DNA from 3 places in the Pseudomonas sp. LBUM1678 genome. Region 2 is predicted to be linked to each of the others. Evidence: predicted binding sites of a transcription regulator. Region 2 holds the regulator's gene; each other region holds the start of a gene.
The links. The regulator FliA, encoded in region 2, starts transcription of late flagellar genes. The targets are predictions, from matches to a motif close to CTAAAGTTTNNNNNNNNNNNGCCGNTAA.
Positions count from the first base shown of each region.

Region 1: the regulator FliA is predicted to act here: its motif matches at 4,030-4,057, upstream of ACA070_RS30170 (methyl-accepting chemotaxis protein).
Region 3: the regulator FliA is predicted to act here: its motif matches at 1,845-1,872, upstream of ACA070_RS02115 (methyl-accepting chemotaxis protein).

Region 1 is NZ_CP166775.1:6,606,075-6,612,855, forward strand. It holds gene ACA070_RS30160 (hypothetical protein) at 1-338, shown strand, start outside; gene ACA070_RS30165 (vWA domain-containing protein) at 396-1,808, shown strand; gene ACA070_RS30170 (methyl-accepting chemotaxis protein) at 1,947-3,923, opposite strand; gene ACA070_RS30175 (LysR substrate-binding domain-containing protein) at 4,108-5,028, opposite strand; gene ACA070_RS30180 (NorM family multidrug efflux MATE transporter) at 5,188-6,582, shown strand; gene ACA070_RS30185 (putative bifunctional diguanylate cyclase/phosphodiesterase) at 6,693-6,781, opposite strand, start outside.
Region 2 is NZ_CP166775.1:1,773,561-1,780,341, forward strand. It holds gene flhF (flagellar biosynthesis GTPase FlhF) at 1-1,299, shown strand, start outside; gene fleN (flagellar synthesis regulator FleN) at 1,416-2,246, shown strand; gene fliA (RNA polymerase sigma factor FliA) at 2,243-2,983, shown strand; gene ACA070_RS07995 (chemotaxis response regulator CheY) at 3,151-3,522, shown strand; gene ACA070_RS08000 (protein phosphatase CheZ) at 3,545-4,333, shown strand; gene ACA070_RS08005 (chemotaxis protein CheA) at 4,387-6,618, shown strand; gene ACA070_RS08010 (protein-glutamate methylesterase/protein-glutamine glutaminase) at 6,668-6,781, shown strand, end outside.
Region 3 is NZ_CP166775.1:458,343-465,123, forward strand. It holds gene ACA070_RS02115 (methyl-accepting chemotaxis protein) at 164-1,789, opposite strand; gene ACA070_RS02120 (hypothetical protein) at 2,065-2,295, shown strand; gene ACA070_RS02125 (cell division protein ZapA) at 2,292-2,594, shown strand; partial or broken gene ACA070_RS02130 (cache domain-containing protein) at 2,857-3,735, shown strand; gene ACA070_RS02135 (methyl-accepting chemotaxis protein) at 3,940-4,647, shown strand; gene ACA070_RS02140 (acyl-CoA dehydrogenase) at 4,879-6,681, opposite strand.

The DNA.
Region 1 (6,781 bases), 2.0 Mb from region 2:
TGACCGCGTCCCGGCAGGAAAACGCGATGTTCCGCCAGGTGTACGAGAACATTCAGGCCCAGCAGCTCAGCACCAAGACCGACCTGGCCAGCCAGCAGAAATCCCAGGCGGCGCTGAACCAGTCGCTGGGCCAGTTGCTGACCTCGCTCAAGGCCCGGCATGGTAATGAAAGCCAGGTGCAAAAGCAGATCGCCGGGCTCGAGCAGCAGCTCAAGGCCTCGCAGGCGGCGCCCGTTACCAAGGCCTCACCTGCGACGCTGGCCGCCAAGCAAGAACAACTGAAGGTCTTGCAGAAGAAAGTGAATCAGCTGCAATTCAGCCTCGGTTACGAAGAGTAACTTTTCACCCCGCAGGCCTCTCGATGGAGGCCTGCACCCTTTTCAGGAATCGTCGTCATGCAGCGGGTCATCAGGGATGCGCAAGCCACACCGGAGGGGATGAGTGCGCTGCAAGCCAAAGTCGCCCTCATCCAGAAACACTTTCCGCCGACCGTCGCCAGCCTCTTCGCCATCCCGCGAATGGGCAGCGGCGACGTGCTGGAATGGTGGACCGAACTGGGTGGCCAACCCACGCCCTATGCCGACCTCAACGAGGACGCGCAACGACGCTTGCTGGAAACCTATGAAGTGCGTCAGACGTCCCTTGGACAGCTGGCGGACGAACTGCAAAAACGCGGTCAGCCCACGGTCGCGGATGACCTGCGCAGCCTGCTCGGCACGCCCGAGCTGGACAAACTCTACAGCCTCAATGGCGAGCCGCTGGTGGTGCGCTGGAACCAACGTCCGCCCAAACCGATCGTGCCGCCGGTGGCTCCGATAGTGCCGGTCGTGCCGCCGTCGCGCCGTGGCTGGTGGATCGCGGCCGCCTTGCTGGCGCTGCTGTTGCTGCTCCTGGCGCTCTGGGCTTACTGGTGGTTTATGCACCGCGAACCCGTCGTCGTGGTCCCACCTGTAGCGCCCGTGGTGACACCGGTCGAGAAACCGGTTGAACCTGTGCCCGAGCCTGTCGTGGAGCCGGAACCGGTTCCAGAGCCGGAACCCGCACCCGCACCCGTGCCAGAACCGGTGCCGGTACCCAAGCCCGTTCCGCCACCAAAACCTGTGGTTGTCGCCCCGCCACCGGCACCAACGCTGGACAACTTCGCTTGCCGCAAAAAAGCGCCGAACGCAGAGATCCCGCAATTCGTGGTGGTGCTCGACACCTCGGGTTCGATGGATTTGAACATCAAGTCCGTGAAAGCCGACGAGGACTGGTTCTTCGGCAATGAGCTCAACAAATACCTGGATGTGAACCGCACCACGCAGATTTTTGCCAAACCCAGCCGCATGGACGTCGCCAAGGACTCGCTGGCCGGCATGATCAACGGGCTCGATCCGAAGATCGACACGCGCCTCATCACCTTCGCCGGCTGCGAAAGCACACCGGACCAGGGCGTGTTCAAGTTTGGCGACCGTCAGCGGCTGATCAACGGGATTCGAGGCCTGGTGCCCAACGACGGCACACCGCTGGCCGACAGCCTGGCTCACGCGGCAAGCACCGTCGACGGACGCAATAACGATGCGGTGATCGTGATGTTCGTCGACGGTGAGGATGGTTGCCAGAAAGATGTCTGCGCCGTGTCCCGCCAAATCGCCAGGGAACAACCGCGCCTGCGGGTCAACGTGGTGAAAATCGGTGCCGGTGGCCCGTCACGTTGCATCGCTGAAAACACCGGCGGCCGGGTTTACAGCAGCACCAACGCGGCGGAGCTGGGCAAGCAGTTGAAACTGGCGAGCAAGGAAGTGTCGAGCAACGCCAAGTGCGATTAGTCACTCGGCTTGAGTATTGAGGTGAGCCCATCGCGGGCAAGCCACGCTCCCACAGGATTTGTGTCGTTCACGAGAGAGTGGAACGACACATAACCTGTGGGAGCGTGGCTTGCCCGCGATGGCTATTGCAGAGGCGACTCAACGAAACCGGTCAACCTCATGACGCAAGTCCGCCGCCAGCTTCTCCAGCTCTTTGGCGGTCACGGCCAGGTTCGACACCACTTCACGCTGCTCACTGTTCGCCAGCGCAATGCTTTGCAGGTTGCTGCTGAGCAACGTCGCGGTGCTGCTCTGCTCCTGAGTTGCGGTGGTGATCGCCGCAAATTGCTGGCCTGCCGAACGGCTCTGCTCATCGATCCGCGCCAGGGCCGAGGCCACATTGGCATTACGCGACAAGCCTTCCTGCATCAGCACATTGCCTTGTTCCATGGTGCTGATCGCGTTACCGGTTTCCTGCTGGATACTTTGAATCATCCCGGAGATTTCATCCGTGGCCTGACGCGTACGCGAAGCCAGGTTGCGAACCTCGTCGGCAACCACCGCAAAACCACGACCCTGCTCACCGGCACGGGCCGCTTCGATGGCCGCGTTCAGCGCCAGCAGGTTGGTCTGATCGGCGATCGAGGTAATCACCCCGACGATGCCGCCGATTTCCTGGGAACGCTGTCCGAGGGTGTTGATCACCGTCGCAGTACTGTTCAACGCGCCAGCAATTTGCTCAAGAGACGAAGACGCTTCATCCATCGACGTACGACCGATCTGCGTTTGTTGTGCGTTTTCCTGCGCCAGACGCTGGGTGTTGCCCATGTTGTCGGCGATGTTCAGCGAAGTCGCACTGAACTCTTCCACGGCGCCGGCCATGCTGGTGATTTCGCCCGACTGCTGCTCCATCCCTTCATAAGCGCCACCGGACAGGCCGGACAACGCTTGGGCACGGCTGTTGACCTCGCCCGAGGCCTTGCGGATGTGCTCGACCATGGTCGACAAGGCCTGGCTCATCTGGTTGAAGGCACGGGCCAACTGACCGATTTCGTCATTGCTCGACACGCTCAGGCGCACACTCAAATCACCGGCGCCCAAGGCTTCTGCCTGACGCACCAGGTCACCCAGCGGCGCGAGTTTGCTGCGCAGCAGCCAGACTGCCGAGCCGACCGCGATCAACATCGCCAGCAGACTGCCGATCGCCAATTGAATGCCGACACTCCAGGTCACGGCGCTGATTTCGGCTTTTGGCATGCTCGCCACCACCGACCATGGGCCGCCTTCGAACGGCACCGCCACGCTGTAGAAATCTTCGGACTTGTCGCTCCAGAAGTCACCCTTGCCCGGGGTTTTCGCCAGATCGACGATGGCCGGGACTGCCTGATCCAGCGCTTGCACGCCTGCAATCGGCACCAGCCACTTTTTCTGCTCGTCGAGCAACGCCAGGGAGCCAGTCTGGCCGATACGGAAGCGTTTGAGATTTTCGAACTGCGCGTTCTGCGCGTCGGTGTAATCGAATCCTACGAACAGCACGGCAATCACCTTACCGCTGCTGTCGCGCACGGGCGTGTACTGCGTCATGTAGGAGCGATCGAAGAGCAAGGCGCGACCCACGTAGCTCTGCCCCGCCATCAAGCGCGCATAGGCCGGATTAGCGTGATCCAGCAAGGTGCCGATGGCCCGGTTGCCGTCCTGCTTGGTCAAAGAGGTACTGACCCGAACGAAGTCTTCGCCACTGCGCACGAACACCGTCGCAACGCCCGCGGTCATTTGCTTGAACTCGTCCACTTCCTTGAAGTTGTTGTTCAGCACTTCGCTGCCCAGGTGCAATCCAGGCGTCTGCGCGCCCGCCACGGCCACCGGCTCGTCCGGGTGCACGCTCAGACCCGCGCTGAAGCGCTTCTCGAACAGGCCGGCCAGACGCTGGGTGCTCTCACGCAACGTGCCGTGAAAGGTACTCAACTGATCGGCCAGCAACCGGGCTTCACTGGCCAGGTGCTCTTCGCGGGTGGCGAGGTTGGCGGTGTCCAGCGAGCGCAAGGCGAACACGGTACTGCCAGTGATGACAATCGCCAGTATCACGGCAAGCGCAAGACCAAGCTGTGAGGCGATCCGGGCACGAGGTTGAGACATGACAGCTCCTGGCCGAGTGACCGGATCATCCTGATCACAACGCACACTCGGCAAAATTCTAATAAGGGGAATTACCTGGAACCAGCACGAAGGTCCCACCTGCAGATTTTCGGCGGCAAACCTGAATACTTGAGTAATTAGCCGGGATATGGCGCAAGGCCTCTATTGCAGAGGCTCTATCGATTCAGCTCAAGCGCTCGACATCCGGTAATTCCATGGCCCGGACCTCGCCTTGCAGGAAATCGCTGAGCCGGCGCAAACGTTCACCTCCAGGGCGGGTTTTCGGCCAGACGAGGTAATAATTCTCACCGCTGGCGACGGCAGTCGGCCACGGCAAACTCAGACGACCCTGAGCGACATCCTCCGCCACCATCAGCAAATCCCCCATGGACACGCCGTAGCCCCGCGCAGCCGCAATCATGCCCAGCTCCAGCGTGTCGAACACCTGCCCGCCCTTGAGCGACACCTGATCGGCCAGGCCCATGCGTAACAGCCACGTGCGCCAGTCACGCCGGTCCGGCGCGGGGTGCAGCAGTTCAGTGCTGGCCAGACGCGCGACATCCCACGGTTGATCGTCCATCAGGTTTGGCGCACCGACCGGGATCAATTCTTCCGGAAACAGCAGCGTGGCCTCCCAGTCCGGGGGGAAATTCCCGGTGCTGAGGATGACGGCACAGTCGAAGGGTTCGTGGTTGAAGTCCACGGTGTCGATGTCCATCCAGGCGCTGGTCAATTGCACTTCGTTGCCCGGTTGCAAGTGGCGGAAGCGGCTGAGGCGCGCCAACAGCCAGCGCATGGTCAACGTCGACGGGGCTTTCATGCGCAGGATGTCATCCTCGGCGCGCAAGGTATTGCAGGCGCGCTCTAGCGCGGTAAAACCTTCACGAATGCCGGGCAGGATCAGCCGCGCCGACTCGGTCAGTTGCAAGTTGCGCCCGCTGCGATGAAACAGTCGGCAGGCAAAATGCTCTTCGAGCGTACGAATGTGTCGACTGACCGCACTTTGGGTGATCGACAACTCTTCAGCGGCGCGGGTAAACGAGCTATGCCGCGCCGCCGCTTCGAATGCGCGCAAGGCATACAAGGGAGGAAGACGACGGGACATTCGCAAAGCTCCAATAGCGCGGTTACGCCACGTTAGCAGAAACTTGTCAGCATGAGTCTGACTCATGCCACCCATCCTTTTTATCCCTTTGTGAAAAGCCCGCAGAGCGCCGAGAATCGGCTCTCTCCTGTCGACTTTGATAATCGAGGCGTGATGACCATGCAGCATCCAGCACGTACCGAACTCTGGGCCATCCTGCGGCTGGCGGGGCCGTTGATTGCCTCGCAGTTGGCGCACATGCTGATGGTCCTCACCGACACCTTGATGATGGCGCGCCTGAGTCCGGAAGCGTTGGCCGGTGGTGGTCTGGGCGCGGCGACGTATTCGTTCGTGTCGATTTTCTGCATCGGCGTGATTGCGGCGGTCGGCACCCTGGTGGCGATCCGTCAGGGCGCGGGCGACATCGTTGGCGCCGCGCGACTGACCCAGGCCGGATTGTGGCTGGCGTGGTTGATGGCGCTGGTGGCCGGTCTGCTGCTGTGGAACCTCAAACCGGTGTTGCTGCTGTTCGGCCAGACCGAAACCAACGTCCAGGCCGCCGGGCAGTTCCTGCTGATCCTGCCGTTCGCCCTGCCCGGCTACCTGAGTTTCATGGCCCTGCGCGGCTTCACCAGCGCCATCGGCCGGGCGACGCCGGTGATGGTCATCAGCCTCGGCGGCACCGTGGCCAACTTCTTGCTCAACTATGCGTTGATCACCGGGATGTTCGGCCTGCCGAAAATGGGCCTGGTGGGTATCGGGCTGGTTACGGCGATTGTCGCCAACCTGATGGCCGTGGCGCTGGCGCTGCACATCCGTCGGCATCCGGCTTACGACGCTTATCCGCTGCGTCAGGGTTTGTCGAAGCCAAACCGACAGTATCTGAAAGAGCTGTGGCGCCTGGGCCTGCCCATCGGCGGCACCTACGCGGTGGAAGTCGGGTTGTTTGCGTTTGCCGCGCTGTGCATGGGCACCATGGGCAGCACGCAATTGGCGGCGCACCAGATCGCCCTGCAGATTGTTTCGGTGGCGTTCATGATCCCGGCAGGGCTTTCATACGCGATCACCATGCGCATCGGCCAGCATTACGGCGCCGGGCAGTTGCTCGATGCACGCCTGGCCGGTCGGGTCGGGATCGCCTTTGGCGCGGCGTCGATGCTGGGCTTTGCCATGGTCTTCTGGTTCCTGCCGAATCAGTTGATCGGCTTGTTCCTGGACCACAACGACCCGGCGTTCCGAGACGTCATCAATCTGGCTGTGAGCCTGCTGGCGGTGGCGGCGTGGTTCGAGCTGTTCGACGGCACGCAAACCATCGCCATGGGCTGCATTCGCGGGCTCAAGGACGCCAAGACCACGTTCCTGGTCGGGCTGGGTTGCTATTGGCTGATCGGCGCACCGGCCGCGTGGTGGATGGCCTTCCATTTGAACTGGGGGCCGACGGGCGTCTGGTGGGGGTTGGCGCTGGGATTGGCGTGCGCGGCGGTGAGTCTGACGCTGGCGTTTGAGTGGAAGATGAAGCGGATGATTCGGCGGGAGCCTTCAGTACACCGGTTCGAAGTCCCTCAGCCAGATTGAGATCCCCTGTGGGAGCGAGCTTGCTCGCGATGAGGCCCTTTCAGTTAACAGTGATGTTGACTGACACTCCGCCATCGCGAGCAAGCTCGCTCCCACATTTTTGTCCGTGTTTAGACTACGACTTCCATGGCGGGCTGTTGGCTGCTGCCAAACGTCAGATATTCAACCAATTCCGCCAACGGCAACGGCTTGCTGATCA
Region 2 (6,781 bases):
CAGGCCATGAAACTGGTTCGTGATGAGCTGGGCGCTGATGCCGCCATCATTGGCAATCGCCGGATCGCCGGTGGTGTCGAGCTGACGGCTGCCCTGGATTACAAATTGTCGGCGCTGGCCCCGCGTGTTCCGAACATGGAACTCGAGGATGAGCTGCGCAAGACCCAGTCGCGGATCGTCACCGCCCAGGCCGAATTGAGCTTGCGTGGCGAAGGCGAAACCGAAGGCGACAAGACCACCAATCGCCAGTTGTTCGCCGGCCTGCCATTGACCGCCGCCGAACCGCTGATCGAGCCGACCTACGCTGAACCTCGTCGCTCCGCTCCAACCCCGGCACCTGCCGCTGGCGGCGTGGACCCACGTGCGTTCGACTCGATGCGTTTCGAACTCAACAGCCTGCGCGAACTGATGGAAGTGCAACTCGGTTCGCTGGCCTGGAATCAGCTGCAAGGCAGCCGTCCGGCCCAGGCCAACCTCTGGCGTCGCCTGCAACGCATCGGCCTGTCCGGCCCGTTGTCCCGCGACTTGCTGGCGATGATTACCGACATTGAAGAACCCCGTCAGGCGTGGCGCATGTTGCTGGCGCACCTGGCGCGGATGATCGCCACTCCGGAAGTCGAGCCGCTGGAAGAGGGCGGCGTGATTGCCATGGTCGGCCCTGCCGGTATGGGCAAGACCACCACCCTGGCCAAGCTCGCGGCCCGCTACGTTCTAAAGTATGGCGCGCAAAACATCGCGCTGGTGAGCATGGACAGCTACCGTATTGGTGCCCAGGAGCAACTCAAGACCCTGGGCCGGATCCTCAACGTGTCGGTAACGCACGTCGATCCGGGGCAATCGCTGGTGCAGGCGCTGGATCCCTTGCTGCGCAAACGCGTGGTGCTGATTGATACCGCGGGTCTTCAGGCCAGCGATCCGGCACTGCGCATGCAGCTCGAAAGCCTGGCCGGACGTGGCATCAAGTCAAAAAATTATCTGGTCTTGGCAACCACCAGCCAGAAACAGGTTCTAACAGCCGCTTATCACAGTTACAAGCGCTGCGGGCTCGCTGGCTGCATCCTGACTAAACTGGATGAAACGGCAAGCCTGGGTGAGGTATTAAGCCTGGCGATCAGTCATGAATTGCCGGTGGCCTACCTGACCGATGGCCCGCGGATTCCGGATGATTTGCATCTGCCGCGTCGTCATCAGTTGGTCAGTCGTGCCGTAAGCGTGCAAATGCAAGAAGAACCCAGCGAAGAAGCCATGGCTGACATGTTCGCTGATATTTACCACAGCCCGACCAAGCAGGTTGGCTGAGGTACTAATGAACAGTTTTTGTACCTACATCGATGGTCTGCCATGCATTGTTCAGTTTATGAACGCGCAGCCAGTAATGTGGCCTCCGTCTATGCAAGACAAGGTAAAGAAATAACATGGGCAGCATGCATCCCGTACAGGTGATCGCGGTGACCGGCGGCAAAGGTGGCGTCGGGAAGACTAACGTGTCAGTGAACTTGTCCCTGGCTCTAGCTGAACTCGGCCGGCGCGTCATGCTGCTGGACGCCGATCTGGGGCTGGCGAACGTCGACGTCCTGTTGGGGCTGACACCCAAACGTACCCTGGCCGACGTGATCGAAGGCCGCTGTGAGCTGCGCGACGTTCTGTTGCAGGGCCCCGGCGGTATTCGCATCGTCCCGGCCGCGTCCGGCACGCAGAGCATGGTTCATCTGAGCCCGGCTCAACACGCCGGCCTGATCCAGGCTTTCAGCGATATCGGCGACAACCTTGACGTATTGGTGATCGACACCGCTGCGGGTATTGGTGACTCGGTAGTCAGTTTCGTTCGCGCAGCGCAAGAAGTCTTGCTGGTGGTGTGCGACGAACCGACCTCGATCACGGATGCCTACGCGCTGATCAAACTGCTGAACCGCGATTACGGCATGAACCGCTTCCGCGTCCTGGCCAACATGGCCCAGAGCCCGCAGGAAGGTCGCAACCTTTTCGCCAAGTTGACCAAGGTCACGGACCGCTTCCTCGACGTCGCCTTACAATACGTCGGCGCGGTGCCATACGACGAAAGCGTGCGCAAGGCCGTGCAGAAGCAGCGTGCAGTCTACGAAGCGTTCCCGCGTTCCAAGTGCGCCCTGGCGTTCAAGGCGATCGCGCAGAAGGTCGACACCTGGCCATTGCCTGCCAACCCGCGTGGGCACCTGGAGTTTTTCGTCGAGCGCCTCGTGCAACAGACCGCAGGACCCGTCCTATGACAGCCAGTGGCTACAACCTCTACAAGAAGTCGGCACGTGACGCGCAGTACGAGCTGATCGAGCGTTACGCGCCACTGGTCAAACGCATTGCTTACCACTTGCTGGCCCGTCTGCCGGCCAGTGTTCAGGTTGAAGACCTGATCCAGGCCGGGATGATCGGCCTGCTTGAAGTATCGACCAAATATGACGCCAGCAAAGGCGCGAGTTTCGAGACGTACGCGGGCATTCGAATCCGCGGCGCGATGCTCGATGAAGTACGCAAGGGGGACTGGGCGCCACGTTCGGTTCACCGCAATACCCGTATGGTCAGCGACGCAATTCGCTCGATTGAAGCTAAAACCGGTCGTGACGCTAAAGATCATGAGGTTGCGGCCGAACTCCAATTGAGTCTCGACGATTATTACGGGATTTTGAACGACACCCTGGGCAGCCGGTTATTCAGTTTCGACGATCTGTTGCAGGACGGCGAACACGAAGGGCTGCACGAGGATGGCGCGAGTGCTCATCTCGAGCCGTCACGCGATCTGGAAGATGAACGCTTCCAGGCAGCGCTGGCGGACGCGATTGCCAATTTGCCGGAGCGTGAGCGACTGGTGTTGGCGCTGTACTACGACGAAGAGCTGAACCTCAAGGAAATCGGTGAGGTCCTGGGTGTCAGCGAATCGCGGGTCAGCCAGTTACACAGCCAGTGCGCGGCCCGTTTGCGGGGGCGTTTGGGGGAGTGGCGAGCGCGCTGAAGGCAGTGTGGGGACACTGCGAACGAGGCCGGTGTGGTGTTGAACTGCACCGGTCGCGATCTGTTGTGCTCCAGACAGTCATCGAATGCATTGCCGGATTGATTGAAATGGCGCGTCCAGGTGCTGGGCGCGTTTAAGACTGCTTGGAGGTCGAATTGGACAAGAACATGAAAATCCTCATCGTTGATGACTTCTCAACGATGCGGCGGATCATAAAAAACCTGTTGCGTGACCTTGGGTTCACCAACACGGTCGAGGCCGACGATGGCACTACCGCCATTCCGGTTCTCAACAGCGGGAGCATCGACTTTCTGGTAACGGACTGGAACATGCCTGGCATGACCGGTATCGATCTGCTGCGCCATGTGCGCGCCGATGAAAAACTCAAGCATCTGCCGGTGTTGATGGTGACTGCCGAAGCCAAGCGCGAGCAGATCATAGAAGCGGCCCAGGCCGGTGTTAACGGCTATGTGGTCAAACCCTTCACGGCCCAGGCGTTGAAAGAAAAAATCGAGAAGATTTTCGAACGCATCGGTTGATCCACTGCGCCACGGGGGAGCTATGGAGCATAAAGAATCTTCACTGGGCGATTTTGAATCGACCCTGAAAAAACACGCGGTCGAACTGGTCGAAAGCCTTGAAAAAGGCAGGTTCGGCGACGCTGTGCAACTTATCCATGAGCTCAATCAGACCCGTGACCGCGGCCTGTATCAGGAAGTGGGCAAGCTCACTCGTGAGCTGCATAGCGCGATCGTCAATTTCCAGATTGACCCGAACATGCCGCAAGCCGAGGAAGTGTCCCAGATCACGGACGCCACCGAGCGTCTGGGGTATGTGGTCAAGCTGACCGAGGCCGCCGCCAACCGCACCATGGACCTGGTGGAGAACGCCACGCCGCTGGTCAACAGCCTGAGCGAAGAAGCCCAGGCGTTGAGCACGGATTGGGGTCGGTTCATGCGCCGCGAAGTCGGGGCTGAAGAGTTCCGTGAACTGGCCCGGCGCGTCGACGGTTTCCTGACGCGCAGCAGCGAAGACAATCGCACGGTGTCGAGCAACCTCAATGACATTCTGCTGGCCCAGGATTACCAGGACCTCACCGGTCAGGTGATCAAGCGCGTGACCCAACTGGTCACCGAAGTTGAAAGCAACTTGCTCAAACTTGTACTCATGGCCAGTCAGGTAGACCGCTTTGCGGGTATCGAACATGACCGTGATGCGATGCTCGCTGAAAAAGATCCGCAAAAACATCTCTCTCAGGGTGAAGGTCCGCAGATTCATGCCGATAAAAGAGAAGACGTTGTGTCCGGTCAGGACGATGTGGACGATTTGTTATCCAGCCTAGGATTTTAGAGTTTTAGCATTTTAGGTTTTTTAGGTTTTTAGACCTCAGGAGCACCCCCTTAATGAGCTTCGGCGCCGATGAAGAGATCCTTCAGGATTTCCTGGTTGAGGCCGGCGAGATTCTAGAGCAACTGTCCGAACAGCTGGTCGAGCTTGAAAGCCGACCGGATGATGCGGATTTGCTCAATGCAATTTTTCGCGGTTTTCACACTGTAAAAGGGGGCGCCGGCTTCCTCCAGCTCAACGAGTTGGTGGAGTGCTGTCACATCGCCGAGAACGTCTTCGACATCCTGCGCAAGGGTGAACGTCGCGTCGACTCGGAACTGATGGACGTGGTTCTCGAAGCGCTGGACGCGGTGAACGGCATGTTCACCGAAGTGCGCGAACGCAGCCCGATCACGGCTGCCACGCCTGAATTGCTCGCGGCACTGGCCCGTCTGGCCGAGCCGCAAACGGCTGATGAAGCCGCACCGGTTGCTGAAGTGGTCGAAGCACCTGCCGCTGAAGAGTCGGGCGACATTACCGATAACGAATTCGAACAATTGCTGGACTCGCTGAACGCCGTCAAGGCTCAAGCCGAAGCACCGGCCGTTGCTCCAGTGGCTGGCGCTGATTCGGCGGCCAGCGACGAAATCACCGATGCCGAGTTCGAGTCGTTGCTCGATCAACTGCACGGTAAAGGCCAGTTCGCCGTCGACGCTGTGGCAGCGCCCGCTCCACCGGCTGCCCCGAAAGCGGCAGGCGACAGCTCCGACATCACCGACGACGAATTCGAAGCACTGCTCGATCAGCTGCACGGCAAGGGCAACTTTGCGGTGGATGCGCTGGAGTCGGCCATTGCCGCCGTCCCGGCCCCGGCTACGCCAACCGCTAAAGCGGCCGGCGGTGATCTGATCTCCGATCACGAGTTCGAATCGCTGCTCGACGAATTGCATGGCAAAGGCAAGTTCACCGAAGTCGGCACAGGCACTGCGGTGGCTGCTCCAGCCGCCAAGGCGGCTGCGCCGAAACCGGTTGCCAAAGCACCCGAGCCTAAAGCCGAAGCGCCGAAACCAGCTGCCGCTGCAGCGCCGGCTCCGGCCCGCGCACCGTCTGCTCCGCCACCGGAAAAACCGGCCAGTGAAGCCGAGACCACCGTGCGGGTTGATACCGCGCGTCTCGACGAAATCATGAACATGGTCGGCGAACTGGTACTGGTGCGTAACCGCTTGGTCCGTCTGGGCCTCAACAGCGGCGACGAAGCCATGTCCAAGGCCGTGTCGAACCTCGATGTGGTCACGGCTGATCTGCAAACCGCGGTCATGAAGACCCGGATGCAACCGATCAAGAAAGTCTTCGGGCGCTTCCCGCGTCTGGTTCGCGACCTGGCTCGCCAGCTCAAGAAAGAGATCAACCTGGAGCTGGTCGGCGAAGAAACCGACCTCGACAAGAACCTCGTCGAGGCCCTGGCCGACCCGCTGGTCCACTTGGTGCGCAACTCGGTCGACCACGGTATCGAAGAGCCGGCCGAACGCGAAGCGATGGGCAAACCACGCAGCGGCAAAGTGATTTTGTCCGCCGAACAGGAAGGCGACCACATCCTGCTGTCCATCTCCGATGACGGCAAAGGCATGGACGCTGATGTTCTGCGCGGCATTGCCGTGAAGAAAGGCTTGATGGACAAGGATGCAGCGGACCGCCTCAGCGAGTCCGATTGCTTCAACCTGATCTTCGCCCCGGGTTTCTCGACCAAGACCGAGATCTCCGACGTGTCGGGTCGTGGCGTGGGCATGGACGTGGTGAAAACCAAGATCGCCCAGCTCAACGGCACCATCAATATCTACTCGACCAAGGGCAAAGGCTCGAAGATCGTCATCAAGGTCCCGTTGACCCTGGCGATCATGCCGACGCTGATGGTCATGCTCGGCAACCAGGCGTTCGCGTTCCCGCTGGTGAACGTCAACGAGATCTTCCACCTCGACCTGTCGCGCACCAACGTGGTGGACGGCCAGGAAGTGGTGATCGTGCGGGACAAGGCACTGCCATTGTTCTACCTCAAGCGCTGGCTGGTCAGCTCCGCCGCTCACGAAGAGCAGCGCGAGGGCCATGTGGTGATCCTTTCGGTGGGCACTCAGCGGATCGGCTTCGTCGTCGATCAACTGGTGGGCCAGGAAGAAGTGGTCATCAAGCCATTGGGCAAAATGCTCCAGGGAACCCCGGGCATGTCGGGCGCCACCATCACCGGTGACGGTCGCATTGCGCTGATTCTCGATGTTCCGAGCATGCTCAAGCGTTACGCCGCACGGCGTATTTGATTCTGGTGGAGCGGGGCGACAGAGCCTCGCTCCGTCTAACGGAGTGTTTATGGCAGTCAAAGTCCTGGTGGTGGACGATTCGGGGTTTTTCCGCCGCCGCGTCTCGGAAATTCTTTCAGCGGATCCGAATATCCAGGTCGTCGGTACGGCGACCAACGGAAAA
Region 3 (6,781 bases), 1.3 Mb from region 2:
GGGCGAGGGGACTGACCGAGGTGTTTGTTCTAAATACTGCGACCTGAGCTATCGAGCCGAACTCAGGTTCTGAACAGCATGAAGATCGGCTCCCTTTCCCCCTCTCCCCCTTGGGGAGAGGGCTGGGGTGAGGGGTGGCTCTTGTGGCGGGCACATATCCAGATCAGAGGCTAAACCGCCCAACCATGTTGTTCAGGTCCAGCGCCAATCGCGACAATTCATTACTCGCCGCACTCGTCTGATTCGCCCCGGTCGCCGATTGCACCGACAAATCACGAATGTTCACCAGATTGCGATCCACTTCACGGGCGACCTGCGCCTGTTCTTCCGCCGCGCTGGCGATCACCAGGTTGCGCTCGTTGATCTCGACAATGGCGCTGTTGATGGTGTCCAGCGAAAGACCTGCGCCACGCGCGATGTTCAAGGTCGATTCGGCGCGTTCGGTGCTGTTGCGCATCGAATCCACCGCGTGTTCGGTACCGCTCTGGATACTGCCGATCATGCGTTCGATTTCGCTGGTCGACTGCTGAGTGCGATGCGCCAGTGCACGCACCTCATCCGCCACCACCGCGAAACCACGCCCGGCTTCACCGGCTCGCGCAGCTTCGATTGCTGCGTTCAATGCCAGCAGGTTGGTCTGGTCAGCCAGGCCGCGAATCACGTCCAGCACCTTGCCGATGTCACGGGATTCATTGGCCAGATCACCAATCAAAGTCGCGGTGCTCTGCACATCGGCGCTCATGCGTTCGATGGCGCTGACGGTTTCCTGCACCAGGTCACGACCGTCACCGGCCGACGTGGTGGCGTTCTTCGAGGCTTCGGAAGTGCTCACGGCGTTGCGTGCGACTTCTTCCACAGCGCTGGTCATTTCATTGACCGCAGTGGCGGCCTGTTCGATTTCGTTGTTCTGCTGGGTCAGGCCACGGGCGCTTTCGTCGGTGACACTGTTCAACTCTTCAGCAGCGGACGCCAGTTGCGTGGCCGAACCGGAAATTCGTTGCAGGGTGTCGCGCAACTTGTCCTGCATCTTCGACATGGCCAGCAGCAAGCGGCCGGCTTCGTCTTCGCCATCAACCGTGATCGGGCGAGTCAGGTTGCCCTCGGCGATTTCTTCGGCAGCGGTCAGGGCATTGGCGATCGGCTTGGTGATGCTGTTGGTCAGCAGCCAGGCGAACAGCACGGTCAGGCCGGAGGCGATCACCAGCAGGGTGACGACCAGGTTGAATGCCGAGGAGTACTGATCAGTTGCCTGCTGATTAAGGTCGACTGCTTGTTGGTTGTTGATCAGCATCAGGCGGTTGAGCACGGCGTTGACGGCTTCAGAGTTGGTCAACAGATCGCTGTTGAGCAAGGTGCGCAGTTCTTCCACCTGGTTGTTGCGCGACAGACTCTTCATCCGGTCTTCAAGCTGATGATACTGGCCAAGCAACTGCACGTACTGGTCGTAAGCCGCACGCTCGTCAGGGCTGCTGATGAATTTTTCATACTCAGTCTGAGCGGCACGGATTTGCTGATTGCGCTGGTCGAACAGTTCGATGGTTTTTTGCTGCACGTCGGGTTCGCGGTTGGTCAACAGGCGATAGGAAAGGACCCGAAGGCGCAGCGTCAGCTGGGTGAACTCATCCAGCGCCTTGATGCTCGGCACGCTGCTCTCGACGATGTTCTCACCGGCACCGCGGATCTTGCTCATCTGGTTCAGGGCAAACACCCCCAAAACCAGCATCAAGCCGCCAATCAGGGCGAAACCGAGGAACGCCCGCGGTGCGATATTCATATTACGAAGGGACATGCTGTTTACCAAAGTGAGCGCACCCGTGCGGCGCTGAAGCTGACGTATGAGTGACTTATCGGTCATGCGACTAAAGTCTTGAGTGCGTGTGCGTTTTTGTCGCAGACCAGCCCCGGCGACGAAGTGAAGGAACCAGATTTGCCAATCGCAGTCTTTAAAGCTCACGAGGAAGGTCGCCCGCCAGGAAAATCAAGGCCTTGCGCCTGAATAACCCTGGCATCCGTGGTGACTTTTCTTTATCGTACGCGCCCCTTGAAAATGCTTGGAAAATCAAAATGTTGGAAGCATCCCTTAGCCAATTGGAACAGCTGGTCAACGACCTGGTGCAACAGAACCAGACGCTGCTTGGCACCAACCAAACCTTGAGTGCAGAACTGGCCCAGGCCAAGGATGAAAACGAAAGCCTGCAACTGAGCCTGATGGAACAGGAAGAGAAACAAGGCGCCACCGCGGCTCGCATACAGGCCCTGGTTGAGCGCGTCAGCGCCGGCCCGGTCAGCGCATGAATCACGGCGCCGCAGGGGTAAAAGTCGTCTCGATCCTGGGGGAGGACTATTCGATCAAGGCGCCGGCCGGGGAAGAGCAAACCCTGCTGGACGCCGCAATGATGTTGAAAGCTGCCTTGGCCGACACCAAGAGGAAGTACCCGACGCTGATCGGTGACCGCTTGCTGGTGCTGGCCGCGATGAATCTGTGTTCCCAGCAGATCGAAATGCAAAAGCAGCACCAGCAGGAACTCGACCGTTACCAAGAGCAAGTCAGCGCCACGGTTGAAGTGATCTCCAAGACGATCAATCAGGCCTGATCGGATTTGCGCACAACCAAAGAATAGATTGTCGGTTTAGTTGTATACAATCGGCACGGCTGTTGCAGTGTTTCAGCCTCTTATTCTTTGGGGGTGCTCCATGCAGTTCTGGCGACGCAGTATTCAATGGCAGTTGATCCTCAGTATGGGCACCGCCCTGCTGGTCAGCATCCTGATCGTGGTTGGCATTTATACCCTCGTGGTCAACCGTCTCGCCCAGAGCTATCTGGTCGAACAGGCACTGCCGTCGAGCATCGAAGCGATGCGCAACGACATCGAACGAATCCTCGTCCAACCCCTCACCGCCGCCAAGGACATCGCCAGCAACAGCATGGTGCGCGACTGGTTGGCCGGGGGTGAAAACAGTGCCCAGACCCCTGCGTTTGTGCAGTATCTGGAAGGCATCCGCGCCGAACACAAAGCCTTCACCGCGCTGATCGTCGGCACGGTTTCAAACCACTATTTCACTGAAAAAGGCCTGGACCGGACCCTCAGCCGCTCCAATCCCAAAGACGCCTGGTTCTACGCCTTCCTCGACAGCAACCAGCCCCGCACCCTCAATATCGACAATGACACCGCGACCGGAGAATTGGCGCTGTTCATCGACCTCAAGGTCGAGCAGGCCGGTAAAGTCGTGGGCGTTGCAGGGCTGGGGTTGAGCATGAAAGAGCTGTCGGAGCTGATCCACAACTTCAACTTCGGTGAGCGCGGCAAGGTCTATCTCGTGCGTTCCGACGGTTTGATCCAGGTTCACCCCGAGGCGCAATTCAGCGGCAAGCGCACATTGGCCGAGCAAATCGGAGCCCCGGCGGCGCAAGCTGTGATGGGTCAGCTCTCTATTTCCAAAGCGTCCGCCACCAACAGTGGTTTTACCCGCGACGGCGAAGATTTTCTGGCATTGAGCCTGCCATTGCGGGACCTGGGCTGGACCCTGGTGGCCGAAGTGCCACAGTCGCAGATCTACGCCGAAGCTCGTCGCGCCATGTGGATGAGCAGCGCAATTGGTCTGGCAGTGGCGCTGGTGTGTCTGTTGCTGGTGGTATTGCTGGCCCGTGGGTTGGTGCGGCCGATCCGTCAGGTAACAGCTGCGCTGGTAGCCATCGGTAGCGGTGGGGGAGATTTGACCCACCGGTTAGATTCCAGCCGCGCCGATGAACTCGGTGACTTGGCGCGCGGCTTCAATCGATTCCTCGACAGTCAGCGCGAAATGATCGGCGAAGTGCTGACCACCAGCGAGCGTCTGCGCACCGCCGTCGGCCAAGTGGCGCGCGTGGTAGATAACACTGCCGAACGTTCTGGTCGTCAGCAGGAAATGACCGACATGGTTGCCACTGCTGTCCACGAGATGGGTCTGACGGTGCAGGAAATCGCCCAGAACGCGGGTAACGCCGCCGTCGCTTCGCAGAATGCTCGCGATGAAGCCATGCAGGCGCGGGAGGTTGTGGACGGGTCGATCCGGCATATAGAAAGCATGTCCGATGAAATCGGTATCGCGGCGGGTGCCGTTGGCGAACTGGCCAATCAGGTTGCGTCGATCGATCAGGTGCTGGCGGTGATTCGCGGGATCTCCGAGCAGACCAATTTACTGGCACTTAACGCCGCCATCGAAGCCGCCCGCGCCGGGGACATGGGCCGTGGGTTTGCGGTGGTGGCGGATGAAGTGCGGACGTTGGCGCGGCGGACTCAAGCGTCCACCGACGAGATTCAGCAGATGATCGGCAGCCTCAAGCAGGGCGCGGAGAATGCGGTTTCATCCATGCATTCCGGGCAGGCGGCGACGGGCACGGGTGTCGAATCGAGCCAGCGCACGGGAGCGTCATTGACGGCAATTACCGGGCAGGTCGAGCGCATCAGCGACATGAATCATCAAGTGGCGACGGCCACGGAAGAGCAGTCGGCGGTGACGGAAGAGATCAATCGCAATGTGCAGGGGATTTCTGATTTGGCTCGGGCGACGGCCGGGGAGGTCAGGGCTTGCCGTGAGGATTGCCAGACGTTGCAGCGGCTGGCGGATGATTTGGCGCGGCAGATGGGTGGGTTTCGGTTGAAGTGAGGTTTTGTGGTGTGTCAGTTAGGGCTGCCCCTCACCCTAACCTTCTCCCCAAGGGGTAGAGGGGACTGACCGAGTTGTTCTTCGAATTACATCGACCTGAAAAACCGAGTCGAGCTCAGGTTCTGAAAACTATGCAGATCGGCCCCCTTTCCCCCTCTCCCCACTGGGGAGAGGGTTGGGGTGAGGGGTGGATTTGATGCCTGGTGAAAAACTTCGCCTCACCCTCCATTATCAAAACCACTCATCCTGCATTCCCAGACACACATCATCCCGAGCCTCAAGAATCGCCAGCTCATGGTGACAACCCGGCACTTCCCACGTCAGGAAATACCGTGCCGCCTGCAGCTTGCCCTTATAGAAGCTCACATCCGCCACATTCCCATCGGCCAACCCTTCCTCAGCGCGAATCGCCTGTTCCAGCCAGCGCCAGCCAATCACCGTGTGCCCGAACACCTTCAGGTACAACGCCGAGTTCGCCAGACTGCTGTTGACCTTGCCTTGGCCCAGATCCGTGAGCAAACCGATGGTCACCGTTTGCAGGCGCGCGACCAGTTTCTCCAGCGGTTCACGCAACGCGGTCAACGACTCATACGCCTGCGCCCGTTCGGCGGTGTTGGCAATCAAGCGGATCAATTGCTTGAGCCCCGCGCCACCGTTCTGCGCCAGTTTGCGCCCCAGCAAGTCCAGCGACTGAATGCCGTGGGTGCCTTCGTGGATCGGGTTCAAACGGTTGTCGCGGTAATACTGCTCCACCGGGTACTCGCGGGTATAACCGTGGCCACCGAGAATCTGGATCGCCAGTTCGTTGGCCTTCAGGCAGAACTCCGATGGCCAGGACTTGACGATGGGTGTCAATAAATCCAACAGCTCATGCGCTTGTTTGCGCTCGGATTCAGTCTCCAGCGTCGTGGTGTCATCGAACAGTCGTGCTGCGTACAACCCAAGGTCGAACGAGCCTTCGACATAGGCTTTCTGCGTCAGCAGCATGCGTTTAACGTCAGCGTGCTGAATGATCGCCACCGGCGCGGTGTTCGGGTCTTTGCTATCCGGAACACGACCCTGCGGACGTTCGCGGGCGTACTCCAGGGAATACAGGTAACCGGCGTAGCCGAGCATCACCGCGCCCATGCCGACACCGATACGCGCCTCGTTCATCATCTGGAACATGTAGCTCAAACCGTGGTGCGGCTTGCCCACCAGGTAGCCTACGCACTCGCCGTTATCGCCGAAGTTCAGCGCGGTGGACGTGGTGCCGCGCCAGCCCATCTTGTGGAACAGGCCCGCCAGCAAGACATCGTTGCGCTTGCCGAGGCTGCCGTCATCGTTGACCAGGAACTTGGGCACGATAAACAACGAAATGCCTTTCACCCCGGCCGGTGCATCCGGCAACTTGGCCAGCACCATGTGCACGATGTTTTCCGACAGCGGGTGATCGCCGCCGGAGATGAAAATCTTGTTGCCCTTGAGTCGATAAGTGCCGTCAGACGCAGGTTCGGCGCGTGTACGAATATCCGACAGCGACGAACCGGCGTGGGGTTCAGTCAGCGCCATGGTGCCGAAGAAGCGACCATCGATCATCGGTTGCAGGAAGCGCTGCTTCTGCTCTTCAGTGCCGAAGCTTTCGATCAGGTTTGCAGCGCCCATGGTCAGGAACGGATACGAGGTGGACGCGGCATTGGCCGACTGGAAGTGCGCGAAGCAGGCCTGGGACAACAGCGTAGGAAGTTGCATGCCGCCCGCATCGAAACTGCGCGCCGCGTTGAGGAAGCCGGCTTCGAGGAAGGCATCCACCGCCGGTTTCACTTCCGGAATCAGAATCGCCTGACCGTCTTCATAGCGCGGCTCGTTCTCGTCGCCCTTGCGGTTGTGCGGGGCGAAGAACTTCTCGGCGATGCTACGGGCAGTGCCGATGGCGGCATCGAAGGTTTCGCGGTTGTGCTCGGCGAAACGCTCACGCTGGGTCAGGCCTTCGGCATCGAGGACTTCGTACAGCTCGAAAGCCAGATTGCGGGAACTGAGCAACGTCTCGGACATGGCGGCCTACCTTTTTTTGGAATGGACCGAGTCTAGGCGTGGGAATAAAGGCTGAACAGGATGATTGATGAGCGTGATGGTGGAGCCGCGCAACGACTTA